Regions from separate parts of the Paenibacillus sp. P13VS genome, predicted to be linked through region 2. Evidence: riboswitches for the same ligand, from Rfam matches in the RefSeq annotation. Region 2 holds a riboswitch; each other region holds the start of a gene.
The links. Region 2 has a riboswitch for thiamine pyrophosphate ahead of GUA98_RS09290 (thiamine phosphate synthase). Riboswitches for the same ligand answer to the same signal wherever they lie in the genome.
Positions count from the first base shown of each region.

Region 1: linked by a shared signal. The riboswitch ahead of GUA98_RS13150 (ECF transporter S component) and the one ahead of GUA98_RS09290 (thiamine phosphate synthase) in region 2 are both predicted to bind thiamine pyrophosphate.
Region 3: linked by a shared signal. The riboswitch ahead of thiC (phosphomethylpyrimidine synthase ThiC) and the one ahead of GUA98_RS09290 (thiamine phosphate synthase) in region 2 are both predicted to bind thiamine pyrophosphate.

Region 1 covers NZ_WYEV01000004.1:755,842-763,082, forward strand. Annotated here, with positions in the region: gene GUA98_RS13130 (methionine ABC transporter ATP-binding protein) at 1-401, opposite strand, end outside; gene GUA98_RS30155 (PQQ-binding-like beta-propeller repeat protein) at 532-2,817, opposite strand; gene GUA98_RS13140 (energy-coupling factor transporter transmembrane component T family protein) at 2,916-3,710, opposite strand; gene GUA98_RS13145 (ABC transporter ATP-binding protein) at 3,685-5,208, opposite strand; gene GUA98_RS13150 (ECF transporter S component) at 5,209-5,802, opposite strand; TPP riboswitch at 6,011-6,121, opposite strand; gene GUA98_RS13155 (copper amine oxidase N-terminal domain-containing protein) at 6,286-7,236, shown strand.
Region 2 covers NZ_WYEV01000003.1:1,006,235-1,013,475, reverse strand. Annotated here, with positions in the region: gene GUA98_RS09320 (hypothetical protein) at 1-1,372, shown strand, start outside; gene GUA98_RS09315 (ABC transporter permease) at 1,437-1,922, shown strand; gene GUA98_RS09310 (hypothetical protein) at 1,939-2,337, shown strand; gene GUA98_RS09305 (hypothetical protein) at 2,334-2,885, shown strand; gene GUA98_RS09300 (hypothetical protein) at 2,872-3,867, shown strand; gene GUA98_RS09295 (ABC-F family ATP-binding cassette domain-containing protein) at 4,006-5,556, shown strand; TPP riboswitch at 5,666-5,775, shown strand; gene GUA98_RS09290 (thiamine phosphate synthase) at 6,010-6,636, shown strand; gene thiO (glycine oxidase ThiO) at 6,666-7,241, shown strand, end outside.
Region 3 covers NZ_WYEV01000015.1:47,533-54,773, forward strand. Annotated here, with positions in the region: gene GUA98_RS25940 (Fe-Mn family superoxide dismutase) at 1-721, opposite strand, end outside; gene GUA98_RS25945 (alpha/beta hydrolase) at 839-1,864, opposite strand; gene GUA98_RS25950 (IclR family transcriptional regulator) at 2,226-2,969, shown strand; TPP riboswitch at 3,093-3,206, shown strand; gene thiC (phosphomethylpyrimidine synthase ThiC) at 3,561-5,366, shown strand; gene GUA98_RS25960 (hypothetical protein) at 5,451-6,140, opposite strand; gene GUA98_RS25965 (hypothetical protein) at 6,321-6,488, opposite strand; gene GUA98_RS25970 (zinc ribbon domain-containing protein) at 6,996-7,241, opposite strand, start outside.

The sequences.
Region 1 (7,241 bases), on a different contig from region 2:
AGACCCACGAATCTCAACACCTCAAGTCCACGTTCTTCCCGTTCACTCCGGGAAACACCCGCCAGTTCAAGAGGCATGCATACATTGCCAATCACCGTTCGGTTGCTCACCAGATTAAAGTGCTGAAAAATCATGCCGATGGAACGACGCGCCTGACGAAGGGCTCTTTCGCTCATCCGGGTCAGCTGCTGTCCGCCTACGGTTACTTCACCGGAGTCCGGTTTTTCAAGCCCGTTCAGCATGCGAAGAAGCGTTGATTTGCCCGCACCGCTGGAACCAATGATACCGTGAATCTCTCCCTGTCCCACTTCAAGCGAGACAGAGCTTAACGCCTCGAATCCCTGGTCAGCCCGGGACCCGCGTTCGTTATAACGCTTGCTTACGCCGTATAATGAAATCATGGAGATTCCTCCTGCGATTAATCATGCATGGTCCTTCGAGAACACATGAAGAAAGCCCGCACAGCCGATAACCGGAGCGCGAGCAATCCTGTTCATTTATAATAAAGCAACATTCTGTGTGAGACAAGCCTTAACGAGAGATATCTGTTTTTAAATCGTTTACATGATACAAGCTGAATCTGCCGTTCGAAGAACCGATGTACATTTCATCACCTATCCGATTTATTGTGCCATTTTTGGCATCCCGATCCCGGTGTTCCGGCGATCCCATGACCACGTCATGCACTCGGCCGACCAGTGTACCATTCTCTTTGTTCATGATCAGAAGATCCTCACCCATGGGTAACAGGAGTTGGTCATCGATAACCAGGTAACTTCCCTGGTTGGTAGGGTATCTCAAGGAAGAGATGGTATATTGTGCGTCCCAGCGTGTTTTTCCCGTTTGATAATCCAGTGCGGCCGGATATCCGTTCTTGATTACATATAGTTGATCGTCTGCCACAAGCCCTCGCTCAACCTTGTCGTTTAACGTCCATCGTTTTTTATCGTTCTTGGCATCATACAGCGTCGTTGTAAAATCAGAATAATCGCCGTAATGCTCACCTTGCTTATTCTCGCGGATCAACAGCATGCCATCATTCAGCACTTCGAAGCGCTGTCCGTTCCGGGCTTGAAAGTGAGCAAGTTTCTTGCCTGAATTCAGATCGACCAACACCCACTGATCCCCGAGCAGCATCCAGCGTTCAGGCTTTGCCTCTGCAAATGGATCAAGACGGGTGATTCCGTCGAAGTACGGATCATTCTCGATATGATCCACAGTAGGCTTACCGGTTTTGATACTCCATACCGTACGACCTGATAGCGGGTCAGCTGCAACCAGTTGATTTTTCTCCCAATACATCACATACGGTTCAGCTGCTGTCTGGTTGAACAATTGATATCCCGCACTTAACTTCTTAGTCCAGAGGGTTTTGCCATTAGAACTGTTCAGCACAGTGATCCGTCCCTGACTGGAGCCTTCCGCAACCGGGCTATCCACCACCACAACATTCTCCGCAGCTGTAATCCCACGAAGTGAAAGTTTGGAGCCGGTTTTGTACTCCCACTGCACTTTCCCATCCGATAGTTTAATGTGACGTATGCGATCCTTGTACTCCTTATCTCCCGGAGCATAGGACGTAAAAATCGTCACGCCCTCGCGCTTCGCATCCAATTGCGCTTGGAGTGCACCGAAGCCTGCATGGATTTCCCACACATTTTCCCCGGTATGTCGATCAAGGGCGTACACGGATTTATCATAATGCATGCCGCTAAATCCACCGTCGTCTCCTTTCATCAGAAGCACATCCGCTGTTGCTGCTTGCAGAAAGGGATAATTCAGCTTGCCCTGATTGGTCCATGTGGATTTCCACGGTAACGTTGTTGGGAGTGTTTGACCAAGAATTTTGGTTGTGAACTGATAGTCGTCCGAACGACTAAAATGCCAATCCGAAGGGACCACATTATTACGATCATCCACCGGGATGTTCCAGCGTGTCTGCACCAGCTTTCCCGTCTTGCTAAACGTGATCAGAAACTGTGCGTCTTCCCGCTCATATCGCCAGGTCTGTCCAATGCTCATGGAAACATGGGTTTCATTCAGATTCTGGGAATGCTCTTTCCAATCCGGCTCGCCGAGCCACTGGGCAGCTTGTTTTGAGGTCGTGCTTTTATCTAATAAAATATCCGTCAGATGACGCACATCCGCTGTAGACATGGAGGCCTGTTTCCCGAACCAGCCGTCCGTTACGTTCACGCGCTGCTGTACGTCCTTCGCCTTAACCCACATTATGGCTGGACGGTATACGTTCGACTCTTTGTTCCAGGTCCGCGGAGGTACGGAGACACCATACCAATCCTTCGTCGCTGCAACAATTAGCGCATGATCTGTTAGAGAACGGGCAGAAGGCCAGCTTGTCTGGCTTCCAGGATAGAGATACAGTTTACTTCCCTCCCGGAGTGTAAAGTTCTGCGGAGTGGACCTTTTCATCGTCTGGCTTTCCTTGGATGCGTACCATCCCGGTACCCAGAAACTTCCGAACTCGCTATGATTCAACCTAATCCATTCTCCGCGAACAACCTGTACTTTCATCTTCTCCCCGCCGGAGGTATATGTAGATATTCTCATCAGATCAATGGGAACCTTGTGATCAACCGTTTGGTTATACATAGGAAGGCCTTTTCCCAATGTGACAGTTTCTCCAGCTTTATAGGTTATGGCTGCCGATAGGGCTTGTGTAACTGATTCTGGGGCTTGGCCTTCACGGGCAGCCACATTCAGATCCAGCAGCATGTATCCTGTAACGATCACAGCAGCTGCTCCGGTAATGGTGATCCACCTGTAACCCTTTTTTCGCCGGTTCCCGCCTGTCTTCACGTTGGTTCACTCCATCCATTTGAAGTTATTTCCATTAAAGACGTTTTGAACAAGAAAAAGTTACTGTACTGCCAAAATAAAATGTCTGTCCCTTCTCTTCATCTGACATCCAGCATCGCCGGGTAATAAGGGAATTGCCAACCTAGCGTGTAAGCCATAGTAAGGGTTGCTATAAAATACAACACAAAATACAGATCCGCCCGGGAATACCCGGTCTGGATGTAATACGTCCGGCTCGCGCCGTCCGCGAATCCTTTGGCCTCCATGGCGATGGCCATGCGCTCTGCACGCCGGATGCTCTGCGCCAGCAGGGGAATCGCATACCGCTTCAAGGTTCCATAGACGTTCCAGTATGAGACACGCTGCTGCGTACCGCGGATGCGAATGGCATAACGCAGCGTCTGGAATTCGTCCAGCAGAATGGGAATCATGCGCATGGCGGCCAAAAAGCTATAGGCATACTTGGGCGGCAGACGCCACTGCTGCATCAGCGAGTAGAATAGACGAACCGGACGTGTGGTCAGGCCAAACAACAATCCCGCAGCCGCCATGCTCAGGGAACGGAACCCCAGGTGCAGCCCGCGATAGAAGCTCTCTTCCGTGATATGTATCAGTCCATATTTGTACCACATCGTCTCGCCTTTACCAAACATCATCATGCCTGTGGATGTGGAGATAAAGATCAATATAAAAGGCGAAGCATAGAGCAGCAGCCGATGCCAAGGATGACCCGTCCAGCATAACAACAGAAGCATGACAACCGCTACATTGATCATGACGTTCAGATTGTGAACAAGAATAACCAGGATAAACATCAGGGTCAGGAAAATAACTTTTAGGCCCGGATTCACGGCGTGCAGCCAGGTTTCAAGATGAGGAAACGACAGCTGCATGCGTAACCCTCCCCTCTTCTACAGTCCACACTTTGGTACAATATCGGTTCACGATCTCCTGATCATGTGTCACCATGACAACAGCCGTCCCCGCGCGACGCAGGCGCTCCAGTTGTCCCAGCATGGCAAACGTATTACGTGCATCCTGTCCGAATGTGGGCTCATCCAGCAGTAATATCCGCTGTCTGCGAACCATAGCAGAAGCTACACTGAGACGGCGTTTCTGTCCCATCGACAATTGATACGGGTGCCTCCCAGACAGCTCCCTGAGTCCAAATTGCTCCAGCATTTCAATGCTTCTGGCCCGTCGCTCTTCCGCAGTAAGTTCTCCGCCGAGCAAGGAAAATTCCACCTCATCCAGAACCGAATTCGTAACGAATTGAAATTCCGGATTCTGAAACACGAATGCAATGCGGTCAGCCAGCTCTCTGGTCCTGCCGGGCCGTTGTCCTTCAACACGATAATGCCCCGTCGTCTTCAGGATATTCATCAGGGAAAGCAATAATGAACTTTTTCCAGCGCCATTAGCTCCAACGATTCCTACCCAATCCCCGTGAAATACGTCAGCATGATCGATCTGTACAACCGGATTCTTCCCCCGCAGCCCTGTGAATTGCCTCAATTCGAGTGCCGGATGGTGTGCACATGATTCCCTGGAATCATCTTCTTCGACTTTTGCGCAATTGCCGGATCCGGACTCCACATGCTTAAAGGCATCTTGAGAAACCTGTCGCTTCGCTTCAACCTTCCGAGCTCCACGTTCCTCCCATACTCCCGGATACCAGATGCCATACTCTTTGAGCATATCCCTCTCGTTCGCAAAGACCTGATCTGCCTGGCCGTCAGCCACAATCTTTCCTTCGGGTGATAGCACGATGATTCGGTCAACCACATCCACCACCTCATTGATTTTGTGTTCCACGATAATGAGTGTCTTATCTTGTGCGACCTGCTTCACCGTATCCCATACCTGCGTGGTTCCCTCATCATCGAGCAGTGCAGTTGGTTCATCCAGAAACAGGACATCCGGCTCCATGGCAAGAATAGAGGCAATCGCAAGGCGCTGCTTCATCCCCTGGGACATCGATTGAATCCATGCACGATTATGTTCAAAAGAAAGGCCAACGAGCTCCATATAATGTTGAATCATCTCAGGCATCCGGTCCCTTGGGATATTCCGATTTTCAAGCACAAACGCAATCTCTTCATCTGTATAGGACATGCAAAATTGGGTATCCGGGTCCTGGAATACAATGCCTGGCTGAATCGGCACCTGAATCTCATCACATTTCATCGGGATCTCCACGGAACGCGGAATAAGACCGCTCAATATTTGCAGCAGCGTGGACTTGCCTGAACCACTTGGACCGAGCAGCAGCACTTTTTCCCCTTTACGCACGGAGAGAGACAAGCCCTGAAATACCAGGTCCTGCTCTCCCGGGAACTTGCACCTTAGATTGGTAACGCCTACCGCCTGCATATTCCCTTCTCCGTTCATTTAGTCCAGTGCCTCATAATCCTGCTTGGAGACCGGTCTCAATGACCGGGTCACGCCCGTGAGTTCAAGTGCTTTCGCAAGATAATACGCAAACACACCTGCAATCAGAATGCTTCCAATGAAGCGGAAACCGATAAACAATGTGTAATTCCACGTCGATAACGAGTCAATATAACCATACTGGTAATCGAGCAAAAGCGAAGCTGCTGCTGCCCCAATGGCTGCGAGACAGGTGACGAACAGATTCGTTTTGCGGTACAGAAATGCGGCGAAGAAGATCTCTGCGCCCAGCCCCTGTAACAGACCGTATACCAAGGTGGACATCCCCCATTCACTCCCGAGAAAAGCACTGACGGTTGAGGCTGCTACTTCAGCCAGAATGGCCACCCCCGGCTTGCGAATGATGACATAGGCGAACGTGCCCGCCATAAACCACATGCCATAGATCATCTGTTCCGCATGCACGCCGAAAGGCTTCATCAGATCATACGTCGGTCCCCATATTTTGTAGATGACCCCGAATACAACCGCGATCACGATTGTCACCAAAATATCGGTTAACCTCAATTTGTTGCTGCGCACTGTTGTTGACATGTTCTCTTCTTCCTTTCTCTGCTCCCCATAAGGTTATGAAATGAAAATAAAAAAAGCCTCCCCGGTTCCGGGAAAGCTTGCGCGTATAGTGGTAAATATCATGATTGGAGTAACTCAGAATAAAATGAAATCCGGTTCATTTCACGAGGGAAGCCTGCTTCCGCTCGCATTCCGAGATCAACCGTTCCATTTTCATTCCCCAAGTTACCTATCATGAATTCATGTTCTCTACGCTGGCATTACCCAGATCAGATATACGGTCAGCGGCATAAGGCCCCAATCTCAGCCCAACTTCATTGAGCTCCCGGTTCACTTTATTTCATTGCTACTAATGTACACTACATGGGTATTTGTGGCAATAACATATAGGTCGAACAAGGTTTCACTCTGGTGAATTCCGTTTAAAGAAAGGGTGCCAATTCCATTAATATGAAACATTTAGGAGATATTAGCCGTCTATAGACGTGAAAGGGGATTGATGATATGAATACAACCAATACAACCTGGCAGCAAAAAAAGTGGAAATGGATCCTTGCCGCTTCGATCGTTACCGCAGGAACGGCACCTGCACTGATGTCATCCCATGTAGTGGAAGCGGCAGCGATACACCAGCCTACAGCCTATATTAACAATGTTCCTGCCGAATATGATGTGGTTATTCGCCAGGGAGTTACGTATGTGGCGCTTACGGAACTGAAATTTCTGGGTGACTATACTTTCGGGTACAACAACAAAACGAAACAAATCAGCATTAGTACAGGAAGCGACAAGTATATACTTACCCCTAACAGTAAAATCATTAAGAAAAACGGAAAGGATGCGGCGATGTCCTCTGCTCCGATTCTGGTAAATGGCAAAGCCATGCTGCCGCTTCGTGCAATCGGTGAAACCTTCGGTGCAGAAGTTCGATGGAGTCAGGCTGCCAAGGAAGCTTATATCTATACGCCAGATGCATCGATTATTGAGGAATACAAAAGTGCTGACCTGACCATTGCACGTGAGGCTGCGCTTCGTCTTCCGCGTTTTTCGGATTTAAAACAGGCACGCCTGGACATCCGTAATCCACTGGGTCCTGTCGACTCATCGATGACTTACATTTTTGAAAAAGGACAGAAGGACCGCTTTTTCATCAACGAAAATAATGATCTCATCAGTTACTACGAAATCAAAAATGGAACTGCCCTGCTGAAATGGCAGGCCAACGTGGGCAGTGCAGCCGGAACAATCGGAGATCTGTTCTTCATCAAAACCAAAGCTGTAGCAGAAGCTGGGAAGCGCCCATCGGTAGCAGGCCAAACTCTTGTATCGTTTAAATACTCTCAGATGCTGGAAGAGACTTCCTATGAGGTCATGAACAAGTCTGGTTCCATTGATTCAGGTTCCTCTGCCCCGCAGAAAGACAAAATCATCGTTGCCGTTCCAGAAGAAAACTAAGTACT
Region 2 (7,241 bases):
GGACAAGGACAGGGCTCAAGGTTCAATATACCTGAAAGGTCTGGGAAACCTGACTCAGGAAATTCATTTGGAAATTTTACGGCGGGACAAGTTGGATTACCTTTTAAAAGGATTAAACATGATTGCGCTGGCTCCGGTATTATTTACGGCTCCCATTGAACGCTGGGCGAGAGGAAGTTTCCCGACCATGGATGAGTTTTACCGCAGCAAGCTTGGATTTATAACCAAAATATCAATCTATATCATCATTATTTTGGCCTACTTGCTGTTGCAGAGACTTCAGCATTACGATGAAACGCGATTCAGATCAGGGCACAAACCTTCCTTCATGGACCGTTTTTTGTACAACCAAAAATTCATTCGTAAACTGGCCATGTTGTTTGCTGCCAAACCAGGAAGTACAAATTATACCCAGACCGTAAGGTTGATGAGGGAGAGCAGCGCTGAAATAAAATACGAGTGGCTGGCGATCCGCAGATTGATGTTATTTGTGTGTTCCTTTGCACTGGCTATCAGTTGTATATTACTGCTTCATCATATCGAACGAAATCATGTTCTATACGATCCGGTAAGAGATGACCGCATGTTTGGAGCGATGGCCGAAGCGGAACTGAAGCAGGCTGCCGAAAAAACAGCTTTGGACCGAGAGGTAATGGAGCGGTTAGGCATGAAACGTGGAACTAGTTATGATGACGTGTTTAACATGTTACAACAGGTTTCCTCCATCCCATTAGACTCTGATAAACAAACTGAAACGAGTCTGCGCATCATTCAAAAGCTCGAAATATACAACAAGCAGTACTTGCACTGGTGGGAGCTGCTGATTGCCATCATTATCGGCGCAGCCGGATATTACATGCCCATATGGCTAATGATGTTCCAGCGTAAAATGCGAAGCATGGACATGAAGCATGAAATTTACCAATATCAGACGGTGATCTCCATTTTGCGTGAGATGGACCGGATGTCCGTTGAAGAGATTTTGGAATGGCTTAATCGCTTTGCCGTCATTTTCAAACGACCACTGCAAAAATGTCTGCTGCATTTTGAACATGGACCCGAAAATGCACTTGAGCAGCTGAAAGAGGATGCAGGATTGCCTGAGTTTCAGCGTTTGGTAGACAAACTGCAGCTTGCGCTGGGTAAAATTTCGATCCGGGAAGCGTTTGATGATCTGGACAGCATGATGGCTTTTTATTTTGATCAACGGAAGCAGGAGTATACCAGAATGATCGATGTAAAAGCCTCATGGGGCAGAATGATTGGCTTTGCACCTATGTATGCCCTTATTTTTCTCTATCTGGTGATCCCGCTTGTTGGTATGAGCTTCCTGCAAATGAACATTTATTATGAACAAATTCAGAAACTGTAGCGGTTCAGGTTGAACCCGTTCAGGCTGATATACATTTATTGATCAAAACATAGGAGGATTTAACATGAACAATGCTTCAAGTGCTTTAAAGGTAGCCGCAGGGATCTTTTTGACGATTGCTCTTATTACGATTGTGGTACTTCTGTTTATTTCTGCTCAGGAGGCGACCAAAACAGCGCAAAACAATTTTGCGGATATTCAGACAGAATTATCTCAGGCAGCATTTACGGTGTATGACGGGACAACGATCAGTGGCTCCCAGGTTACTAACGCACTGCGTAAGTATGCGGACAAGGATCAATTTGGTATCCAGGTCATTACAGGAAAAAACAAGGGTGGTCAGTGGTATGGCAATGAGTTGAACATTTCTCAGGATGTTAATAATGCCGATTACGGTTCAGTCATTGCTCCAGATAACAAAGTGGGCAGTATTAATCAGACGATGAGTGAAAAGGACAATCAATACGTTAACCCAAGTGGAAAGTTCAAGGCTGTAATCGTAAAAGACAAATCAAATGTGGTCAGAGGACTAATCTTCCAGCAATCCTGACAGGAGTTGGTTTCCATTGTCCCAGAATACACAGCAACTCATGTTGTTTTGTACCGCCATTGTCCTGTTTGTAACAGCCTGTCTGTATGGACAGCAAAGTGTTAGCGTATTGGCCAGTGCTTTGAGTTCCAGCGTACACACGAATGAAGACATGGAAGGAAGAATAAATACAACATTAAGAATAAGCAAACCAATTCGTTACAGTGGAGCTGAGGTGTTACATACGGTTAGACAAATGACGGGTACAGCGGTCGAAGTGCAGGTTGACGGGAAAACGTATACGATAGACCCGCTTATCAATCGAAGTGCGATTATACCTGTTTACCTGTCCGCTTCCTATAAACCGGAGTTTATGAGAGATGATAGCGGGGAATTGCTTCGAATTGCATTTTGGAGGGAGGCCAGTATCAATTGATAAATGCTGTATCCAAGCTGCTAGCAGTTATGCTGGCAGTACTTCTGCTATATGTATATCCGACTGCGGAAACAGCAGATCGACAAGACGATATAGCGCGAATGGTCACATATCAGACGGTTACCCGTTTTGTGGATTCGGTCAGAACGAAAGGTTATATCTCTCCTGGGATGTATGCCGAATTTGAAGAACAGCTGGCGCGAACAGGCAATGTTTACGAGATTACCATGGAGCATCTGCACAAAAAATATGTTCCTCACTACACGGATCCGATGGATCAAGATACATTTACAGGAACGTATGAGACGGTACAGGATGCATATTACTCAGCTCAAATCTTAGAAAAATTGTTCCCTGTCTCGGGCACGTATGCAGCCGATGATCCGCTTCGTAGATACACTCTGACCATGGGTGACTTCTTCACGGTTACACTCAAAAATACCAATCGGACATCAGCCATGCTGATTCGCGAGTGGCTGAATGGTACGGCTCCTGCGGCAGCAGTGTTTACCACTTATGGAGGCATGGTTCTCAATGAAGATTACTGATTTGTCCATTGTGTTTGTTCTAATATTTCTACCCTTTTTTTGGTTGGTTTCTCAGAATACTCATGATGCGGATGAAGCTCAGCTTCTTAATCAAAGATATAGATCGGCCCTCCAAACAGCTGTATTGGACGCGGGAAACGTAATGCACCAGAATGAGAAGCAAAACAGTGAGGCAGGTTATGATTCCACCAAATTCGTAAAGGCCGATAAGGAACTGGCACTTCAGACATTCAGTCAGACGATGGCCTTGAATATGGGCATACATGATGATCCAAAGGCGATTCAAGCACTGTTTGATTACATACCGGCCATAGTTGTACTGGATTACGATGGTTATTATATCTTAGCAAAGGAAGCGGAGTTGACTGGTGAGACTAATGATTCGTACCACCAGGTATGGAGTCCTAAAATGCCCTATACATATTCAGATTCAGACGGAAGCAGCATTAATTTTACACTTGACGGTTATGTATATGCCTATGATGCCGTTCAGGGTAAATGGATTGAAGGTTTTCAAAGAGAACTTGCTTCGACTAGTGGAATTCCATTGCTTAAAAATTCAGATTCGTTTGAGCAGGTCAGACAAACTCGCATCGTCATGAGCGTGCAGGAGAATCTCGCCGAAGTCATTAATCGGCATAATGAGTTTGCAAGAAGAAACGGGATATCCTATACGTTTACCCTGCCTCTTATTTCCCAGGAGGATTGGTACAATACGATTAATGATACGGGGATCATGGCCTTTATTCAGGGCTTGCCTGTAGGGAGCCAGAAGGTAAACACCTATGCCATCGGTGGTGGAAGGTTGGTTAAAAGAACTGCAGTCATTGGAGGGCTAGAACCTTCTACCGGCATAAAGTATTATTATCCAGCAACTTGTAAGAATAACTTCCGAGCTGAAGAAGTTTTTACCGATGCGAAGCAGGCCGCGGCGGCGGGGTATTTTGAGGGGAATTGCTACATTAACAAGGTTGTTCACTAAGTAAGGCTGCTGCGCCTACTACATTGCTTTCAGAAAAGGCAGGTCCTGTGCTAAAATAGGGTTTCAGTTCAGAACTTGACCGGTATCAACTATACCGAATAAAAAGTAATGTTAAATAGATAGGAGCAACCTCATCTCATGAGTTTATTGTCAGTGGAAAACGTCAGTCACAATTTTGGTGACCGCACGTTATTTAAAAATGTATCTTTTCGTTTACTTGCAGGAGAGCGTGTAGGCCTGGTTGGAGCTAATGGTGTAGGAAAGTCCACTTTAATGAACATTTTGACCGGAAAATTGCTGAAAGACAGCGGGAAAGTAGAGTGGACACCAAAGGTCCGGTACGGATATTTGGACCAGCATACCAAGCTGACTCCTGGCAAAACAATCCGTGACGTTTTAAAAGATGCCTTCCTTCCCCTGCTTGAGCTGGAAAAGGAAATGATGGCCATTACAGACCAGATGGCTGATGCAGATCCAGACCAGCTTGAAAAATTGCTGGAAGAAATGGGTGAAATCCAGGAGCAGCTTGAGCAGGGCGATTTTTATTTGATTGATGTAAAAGTGGAAGAAATGGCAAATGGCCTCGGATTATCCGCTATTGGGCTTGATCGTGACGTCGCTGCACTAAGCGGGGGACAACGGACGAAAGTATTGCTCGCCAAGTTGCTGCTCGAGAAACCGACGGCTCTTTTGCTGGACGAGCCAACCAACTACCTGGACGTAGAGCACATCGAATGGTTAACACGATATTTAAAAGATTATCCTTATGCATTCATCCTGATTTCGCATGATACGGAGTTCATGAATGAAGTCGTTAACGTCATTTACCATCTGGAATTTGCTAAATTGACGCGTTATGCTGCCAACTACAATAAGTTTCTCGAAATGGCCGATATGCAAAAAGCTCAACATATCGATGCTTATGAGAAACAGCAGGAATATATTAAGAAACAGGAAGATTTCATTCAGCGTAACAAGGCAAGAGCCTCCACATCCGGACGTGCCAAAAGCCGCGAGAAGCAGCTGGGCAAGATTGAACGAATCGATCGCCCGGATGAAGCGGCAAAACCGACATTTAAATTCAAAGATGCCCGTGCCAGCAGCAAAACAGTATTCGAGGGAATTGATTTTGAGATTGGTTATTCCTACCCTTTGCTGCCTAAAATGACAATGACAATCGAACGTGGTGAGAAGATAGCCATTGTTGGATGTAATGGTGTAGGTAAGTCGACGCTGCTTAAAACCATCTTGGGGAAAATACCTCCGATTAGCGGTAAAACGTTTCTGGGGGATTATCTGGAGACGGCTTATTTTGAACAGGAAGTCCGTGCTGGCAATATTACACCGATTGAAGATGTGTGGAACGAATTCTCCCATCTGACACAGAATGAAGTACGAGGACATTTGGCACGCTGCGGTTTGAAAAACGAGCACATCACTCGTCCGCTGAGTGCGCTTAGCGGGGGAGAACAAGCGAAAGTGCGCTTGTGCAAGCTTCTGATGCGTGAAAGCAATTGGATCCTGTTTGATGAACCAACAAACCACCTGGATGTAACAGCAAAAGCGGAACTAAAACGAGCTCTGCAAGAGTTTAAAGGTACAGTACTGCTCGTTTCGCATGAACCTGAATTTTATCAGGATTGGGTCACCAAAACATGGGACGTCGAAGCCTGGTCTGAGAAAAACTAATTGTTCCGCAGCAATGAAGTGCTCTAGAATCAAAATATTCATCGACAAGAGTTTGAAAAATCAACGGTGACAAAAAAAGGTGTCTATGGTAACATAGGCTACAACTTCATACGATCACTAGGGGGGCCGCTCGTTGCGGCTGAGATGGAATAATGCGATTCCGGACCCTTTGCACCTGATCTGGATTATACCAGCGTAGGGAAGTGGCGCGTTTTAGTTAATGATATGGGCAAATTAATATTCGATTTTGAAGCGAATGTGAATGCTCAGAAGTGGAACATGAAGGTGTCTCGTATATGGTTTAATAGCTTGTATACCTGACAACTGGCATGTAAAGCTCATTTAACTAACTTGACATGTTATCGCGGCCACTCCCTACGGGAGTGGCTTTTTTGTGCTTACATATTGTGACGGCAGGGAAGGTGAAACCAAACGGATATCTCTAGGAAACTTGTGAATTCATTATCGTTTGAGCTGCATGCTGTTTCGCCGGGCATAGGGGATGAAAAACGTTTTGTAAAGATTGCAACGAATTTATGGCCCTTGCTTGACTATATTCACATCCGGGAGAAACATTTAACCAATGAACAAAAAATCCAATGGGCGTACAGTTTACTGTACGCAGGAATTCCAGCTGATAGGATCGTGATCAATGGTCTATGTGAGTTGAATGAGTTGGAGAAACATGTAGCATTTCAGAGGGTTCATTGGGGCCAGTCCAATTTGGCGACTATCCAAGGCAGCAGCCTGAACAAAAGCGATCGACTTCGTCTCGGCATTTCTGTTCACTCTCTTCACGAAGCTAGAGTAGCTGAAGAACGGGGAGCAGATTACCTCTTTTATGGTCATGTATTTTCCTCCAGCAGTAAACCTGGGAGCAAGCCGAGAGGGCTATCTGCACTGTCTGAAATATGCTCAGCTGTTTCCGTTCCCGTAATTGCCATTGGCGGTATTGGACCGGCAAACATATCTGCTGTACGTGCAGCCGGAGCAAGTGGTGCGGCAGTAATATCATCTATCTGGACCAGTGATAATCCGCAACGCGCAGCAGCAGCCTTGAGGCAGGCTATTGAACGGTAGAAAATAAGACGGAACGCGGGGGTGAATGAATGAGCGGAGAAGCCAGAGGGCGAAGACGAAGTGGCAGACTTTACCGAAATGCAGCAGCTTTTACGGCCCAATTACGTGGAGAACTTCGTGGCAAGCTTCATGCCGAAACGATTGTTGTGGGAGGCGGCATTATAGGTTGTGCCATCGCGTATGAGCTAGCTTCACGAGGTAAAGAAGTGATTTTAATCGAGCGTGCACGTATTGCAGGTGAGACATCTTCTGCCGCAGCGGGCATGTTAGCTGCAGACAGCGAGACGTTTCATACTACTCTGATGTCAAAGCTAGCATATGAAAGTAGAAAACGACTGCATCAGCAAAGAGAACAGCTTCAACGACTAAGCGGCATTGAAATTGGCCTGCAGCAGAATGGATTCATTACACCATTTCGAAATGAAGACGAGATGAAAAAGTATTGCGATAACAGAAGAAGTACAGATTTGCTTACAGAGCAAATGTGGTGGGATCATTCCAATCTTCAACGTGAAGCCCCGTGGATAAGCAAGGAAACTTTCGGGGCTCTGTATAGAGCTTCAGAAAGTGAACTTCTTCCTGTCAATTTGGCACATGCCTATGCG
Region 3 (7,241 bases), on a different contig from region 2:
TCTCCTTCACAGGAGGTGTAGAAGGTAAGGTGATGCTCTCTGTCGTACCGGAAGAAGGCGATAGACCGGAGACCTCTGAAGACTGCACCTGTGAAGAAGATGATGAAGGTGCGGGAGCTGGTGGAGTTGACGTAGCGTTAGTTTTCCCAGCAACGGATGACGGCTCCTCCGCCGCTTCACGCTCGCTGCTTCCCGACAATTGAACATACTTATCCAAAGAAAAGGGTGCATCACTTACCGAATCCCGCATGATTCCAGGTTGAGTCAAGGTATCGAGTACGCCGAGGAAATATTCCGATTCGCGAATAAAGTGCAGAATGACTGCCTTGGCGAGCGGGACAGCTTGCACAGCAGCACTTTGCTCGAGCAGGACGTACAGCTGCCTGATGAACTCCCGCGATTGTGAACGTGCAGAGGCGATAAGCTGCTCTACGCTTCCGATGATGTAAGGGGCAGGCGGATGGGTACCGGGTAACAGCTGTTTCAACAGCTGGTTGGCTGCCTTCTCGGTATTTTCGAATGTCACTGCCCATTCTTCAAGCAACTTCACATAAGTGGGCTCCAGATCGGGAACCAGTGCCCGAATAACAAGCGTATGCTCTTTCTCCTGCTCCTTCCAGAATCTGATCTCTTCCAGGATGCGCAGAGGCAGCAAGGGTCCATAGCCAGACCAATTCATATGCGGCAAACCTCCATTCAATTCAATTGTCATATCAGCCATTCAAGGGATACGCTGTGATTCACCATTTATAATCGTCCCAAAAGTATATTCTCCTGCCGTGTTGTCCTATGTGTGCATAAAAAAAAGCCCCAGAGGGGCTCTGATCACCGGAAGATTCTATTCACCGGTATTGGTATTTTCCACATCGTCGCTGCTTGTCTTCGTCACATGACTCAGGAACGTAGAGACACGGCGGAGATACTCCTTCGGATGTTCCCGGAAGATCAGCTCATGATGCGCGTCCTGCACGATCCATTCCTCTGAGTAGGTGTTCGTCTGGTTAGCGGCAAGAAGCTCGGCGATTGGATAGGGTGCCTTCTCATCCTCCGTCCCGTGAATGAAGAAGATCGGGAACGGATAGTCTTTCTTTTTCACTTCCTGATACGGAATCTGCTGTAATCCGGTGCCATTCAGAACCGGGAATAACAGATTCATGATCTGCAAAGTTGGTTGTCGCGGCAGATCAATCTGGTTATGAATGTTGTGATACAGTGTATCCGGCTCCAGCAGGAAGGTGCTGTCGAGAATCATGGCATCCACGTTCTCGGTTAGCAGTCCCGTCTGTAATGCTGTGCCTGCGCCCATCGAGAATCCCCAGACAACTAGCTCCTGAGCACCGCGCTGCTTGGCGAACTGAATGGCACCAAGCAATTGCTGGGACTCGGCTTTGCCTCCTGTAGCGACTGCCTTGTTCACCTGTGAGGCGAAACCATAGTCAAACATCACTACGTTGAACCCGAGCTGGTGGGCATAGTGTGCCAGGTCATACATGGGAACCCAGGTTTCCTCCCGATTGGCCCCATATCCATGACTGAAGATAATGGTTTTGTTGACATCCGTGTCTGCGGGGATATACCAGCCCTGCATCGTACGGCTGCCATCTGCTGCCGGGAACGTGATATCCTCATACTTCATGTTCTTGGCCTGCATTGGATTGGAGAACACGGGAGCTACGGTCGGGTTGGATAATACCCAGGCAATATAACCGTGTAAGGCAATGAAACAAAAGAGCAGAAAAAATACAACGGAGAGCAGCAACGCTACGATAATATGTTTGAACCGGATCAGCCTCGGTGATAACGAAGAAGGCAGATCGGACACTTTCGTTTGCAGCGGGGCTTCGCTCTGGGATGTCGGAAACATGATTGCCCCTCCTTATTAAGATCAATTGAAGATAACAACGAGTTCAGATCAGATAATATATCTTGGTGTCCTTACTGACATGTGCAGCAAAGTCTTGCTTATATATCTTTATCGTATGTTTCCATATAGTCAAAGTCAATTGATTGGAGGCATTTGTTACGCAATTGTTATATAGTCCAAAAGATATATGGTTAACATTTCCTGATGGTGCAAATTGCAGGGGATTTAGTCTTATAAAAAGAAAATATTTACACTTCTTAACGTCATGATTTGGCTCATTTTGGTTTACAGATGAGATCGTTTCTCATATAATTTATGTAACCAAGTTTCATGTGATGAAACATGAGGAGGGCATTATGCCATGGAAGACCGCAAATTAACCGTCCGGGCTGTGGAACGGGCGCTGGATATATTATTATGTTTTACCACACGGAGCGATCTTGGACTCACGGAAATTGCGAGCCAGATTGGTTTGCACAAAAGTACGGTTCACCGTCTGATGGCAACGCTGGAGGAGAAGGGCTTCGTCATTCGCGATGCGGCCACTGAGAAATACAGGCTCGGTATTCGAATCTGGGAGCTGTCTGCTCATATGTCCCGCAGTGATGACCCTGCCATTTTGCTGCTTCCTGCGATGGAGCGGCTCAGAGATCGTTTGGGAGAAACAGTCAGTCTGTACCTGCGGGATGGCAGTGAGCGTATCCGTATTCAGGCTGTTCAGAGTGATCAGGCCATCCGGCGGGTGGCTCCGGTTGGTGTCCGTCTTCCTCTATCGGTAGGGGCTTCCAGCAAGGTACTCATGGCATTTGCGACGGAAGAAGACCGAGAGGAACTGATGAATGGCCCCGAATGGCCCGTATTTATCGATCCGGAAGTTTATCTGGCCCAGATGGGCGATATTCGGGAGAATGGATATGCGACCAGCTACGAAGAACGTGAGCCTGGAGCGGCTGCAGTATCCGTTCCCATTATGGATCGTAAGGGGAATATTGCTGCTGCGCTATCCGTATCGGGTCCCGTTAGCCGCCTGTCCCAGGAAACTTTGCACGAATATGCACCTGTACTGAAGGAAGCAGCCGCGCAGATGGGCCTCATGTTGTCCTGATCCAGCATGCAATGGAAGATAAAGGGTTGTATTTCCGACTGGCTTGCGCTAGTCTGTAATGGACAGCTCAGCGGGGCTGGAATGAATTGAATATGGAACTGCGGTACACATACCGCAACTGTTAAACGTTACTGGGGGAGTCCGAATTGTCCGGACTGAGACGGGATCGCATGAGATCCCGGACCCTTTGCACCTGATCTGGATCATACCAGCGTAGGGAAGTAATCGGCGATATAACCACGAACACCTGCATAATTTAGCCTTTGGCATGTCTCCACTTGTGGGAGCTTGGCATCAGGCTTGTTATGGGTGATGGACATAAGCCGGTTCCCTCGGGAACCGGCTTTTTTATATACAGCGTCAAGCGATCATCCGCAGCAGAGGGGAGTTGTCTTCTTTTGCGGGAGAGCTGGAGTTGGGTATAACCCACTTATGCCTGCGCCAGATTCTGTCTGCGCTATGCCGCTGTAATGTTCTTTCTTCGGAAGTTGGCCGTTCTTTTCTTGCCTATGCGTGGATGATATGGAACGGGTGCACGAGCAATCAAACTGGCCCATCCATGGGACGACCAACGAGGAGGAAGAGGTAGCGATGAGCATAAACAACAGAACAACAGCACAGGAACATGCAGGGCAGGGGTTGGAAAAAGGAACAGTGGCGGCTGGACGGGTCCAACCGTTTCCCGGCAGCCGCAAAGTTTACATTCAGGGCTCACGTCCGGACATTGCCGTACCCGAGCGTGAAATTGCCCTTCATGACACGAATACCCCCCAAGGGGTGGAGCATAACGAGCCGCTGCGCGTGTACGATACGAGCGGCCCTATGACGGATCCCGGATTTCACGCTGATATTCGGGCAGGCCTGCCAGCTTTGCGTGCACGATGGATTACGGAACGAAACGATGTAGAGGCATACCAGGGACGTACCGTCAAACCGGAGGATAACGGGCTAAAGCCTGGAGGGAAGAGAACCGGAGCTGAAGAATATCCAGGCCTCCGCGGCAAACCGCTGCGTGCACAATCCGGACGCTGTGTCACCCAGATGCATTATGCGAGGCAGGGCATCATTACGCCTGAGATGGAGTTTGCAGCTATCCGTGAGGGCGTGGAGCCGGAGTTCGTCCGGCAGGAGCTGGCGAGCGGCAGGGCTATTCTGCCATCGAATATTAATCATCCCGAGAGCGAACCGATGCTGATCGGACGTCATTTCCACGTGAAGATCAACGCCAATATCGGTAACTCTGCCGTATCCTCTTCGATTGAAGAGGAAGTGGAGAAAATGACTTGGGCGGTACGCTGGGGGTCCGATACGGTAATGGATCTTTCTACGGGCAAGGATATCCATACCACCCGGGAATGGATCATCCGCAATTCCCCGGTGCCGATCGGGACGGTGCCGCTGTATCAGGCGCTGGAGAAGGTGAATGGCGAAGCCGAGGCACTCACCTGGGAGTTGTACCGGGATACGCTCATTGAGCAGGCCGAGCAGGGTGTGGATTACTTTACAATCCATGCAGGCGTGCTGCTGCGTTACATACCGATGACAGCCAAACGGATGACGGGCATTGTGTCTCGGGGTGGGTCCATTATGGCAGCATGGTGCCTTGCACATCACCAGGAGAATTTTTTGTACACGCATTTTGAAGAAATCTGTGAAATCATGAAAAGGTATGATGTGGCCTTCTCTCTCGGAGATGGACTTCGCCCGGGCAGCATCTATGATGCCAATGATGAAGCTCAGATGGCTGAACTTGCTACGCTCGGTGAACTGACACAGATTGCGTGGAAGCATGATGTGCAGGTGATGATTGAGGGGCCAGGACATGTGCCGATGCACAAGATTAAGGAGAATGTCGACCTTCAGATGGAGATCTGCAAGGAAGCACCATTCTATACACTCGGTCCCCTGACAACCGATATTGCACCAGGCTATGACCATATTACCTCAGCCATTGGAGCGGCGATGATCGGCTGGTTCGGAACGTCGATGCTCTGTTATGTGACACCCAAGGAACATTTGGGCTTACCAAACAAGGATGATGTAAAGGAGGGCGTCATTGCCTATAAGATTGCGGCACATGCCGCTGATCTGGCCAAAGGCCATCCACGTGCACAGCGCCGGGATGACGCGCTGTCGAAGGCCCGTTTCGAATTCCGCTGGCGGGACCAGTTCAACCTGTCCCTGGATCCGGAACGTGCGCTGTCCTACCACGATGAGACACTCCCGGCTGAGGGAGCCAAGGAGGCCCATTTCTGCTCCATGTGCGGACCTAAATTTTGCAGCATGCGCATTACGCAGGATATTCGTGCCTTTGCCGCAGACAAAGGCTTGACCGAGAATGAGGCTGTAGCGGCCGGGATGCAGGAGAAGGCTGAGGAATACCGTTCTCGATCCTAAGCTCGTTACAGCGCAATTTAAGCAGCCTAAGATAACTAAAAGCCGTTCTCTCCACTACTGGGAGAAGAACGGCTTTTTACAGCTTTAACGCCTACCAATATTCAATTGCTGCTCCAAATAAGATGTCAGCGATGCGAGCGGGCTGTAAATCTCACTTCCCGTATTTACTGAAGCAAGGGCAGCCGCAGGAGCCATGGATAGCTGAGCAGCTACGACTATTTTCTCTGGTGACTGTGCAGCTAGCTGCTGCAGGCCCGTAGTCACTGCCTCCATATATCCTTCCTTATCGCCGCGCATGATCAATTCAAATGTACCAGGAATTAATGCGGCTTTTGTTCTCGAAACAGTCTCAACATTTGCCTGTTCGTCGGTTTCCTCTTGCTGTAGTGCTTCATTCACCCGCGCCATCGTTCCTTCAACCGTTGCTGGATTGGTAAAAGCAAGAATGTATTCCTGCGAATCCTGCTGCAGCTTCTGCAATAATGGATCATCAATACCGATAACGGGGATGGAGAGTTGCTGTGCTTCGTGCGCCAGTACAGCGGCAAACAGGGTACAGGTGACCAGAATGGCATCTGCATGACACTGGGCAATCCACTTTAGTGTCTGGGATACCTTTTCTCGAATGACAGCCTCTGAGAAGTCCGTATCCTGCTTAAGGCGATCCAGACCGGGATCGACATAATGCACAAGTTCCACTTCATAGGGGGCGAGCACCTCTTCAATGAGTGCAATGTTGGAGTAGTGAGCGTGATAACAGCCGATCGTGATCATAATGACATCCCCTTCGCCAATGCTTCTTTTTGTGAGTCGTGAGTGCTGCAGATATTTAGTTCATTATAGGAATCATACAAGGGAACTGTACAGCGTTTAAACCAATGCAAATAACCGTCCCTGCGCCATATGGCAGAAGGACGGTTCTATAGTCAGACTCCAATACAGTCAGGTTTCATTTTATCGCATGGAAGGAGATGCGTTCTTTTGAGCCATTTTTTGCTGCAGAATTTCGTGAAAGGATAGACCTTGAGTGTTCTCATTCTCCTTTTTTGGAGCAGTGGTCGCCGTGTTGCGCGGATACTGGTGGTGGTACGGGATCATTTGCTGAATAGGCATGCGGATCATCTTGGTTCCTCCTTTTGGGTTAGATATATAAGTTGAGCATGTAAATATTAAATTCATCTTAATATAGGCTATGTATTTGAACAGGTAGTCGTTCCAAGTGCGCATATAGGTACATGTGACTTGTTAGACGAAATCGGGAAGTTATGACGTAATTCCAATTGGATTGTAGTGATTTTACCCCGTATTTAGGAGATGTAAACGGTTTGAGGGAAATTCAGGAATAAAGGACCTGAAATACAAGGTTTGATATGGGAGGAACGAATCGGTTGTTAAGTGAATAGTCCCAGTTTCAGGAATGTCAATTGTGACGAAAATAAGACAAATTGTCTGGGAGAGTAGGTATCATTGAAGCTAACTAACTTGGTACCATAGTCGGTTGTTGTGAGCGGATGGGGGTGGTTTTATACGTGTTTTAGAGGTGAGACAGGGAGCAGCACCCAAAAAAGCCATCCAGCGAGCTGGACGGCTTTTGCAACGTTAATCTGGAAATGTAAATGGAAAATCTCACTACTCTGTAGTTGGCCCAGCTTGTTTTACCGCAATATAGATATCGACCTGAACTTGGGCAGGATCCACACTCCGTTCATCATATAACTCGAAATCACCGGTAAACGTTCGCTCGTTCTGATGGCTCCAGCCCCAAACGGCGCCCCATGCTTCACCTACAACTTCTGCCATTGGACCCTTGCGGGAGGTGAATACGGCGTATGTTGCTGGTGGCAATTCGATGGAGTTCATGCCAGCTGGTAACGT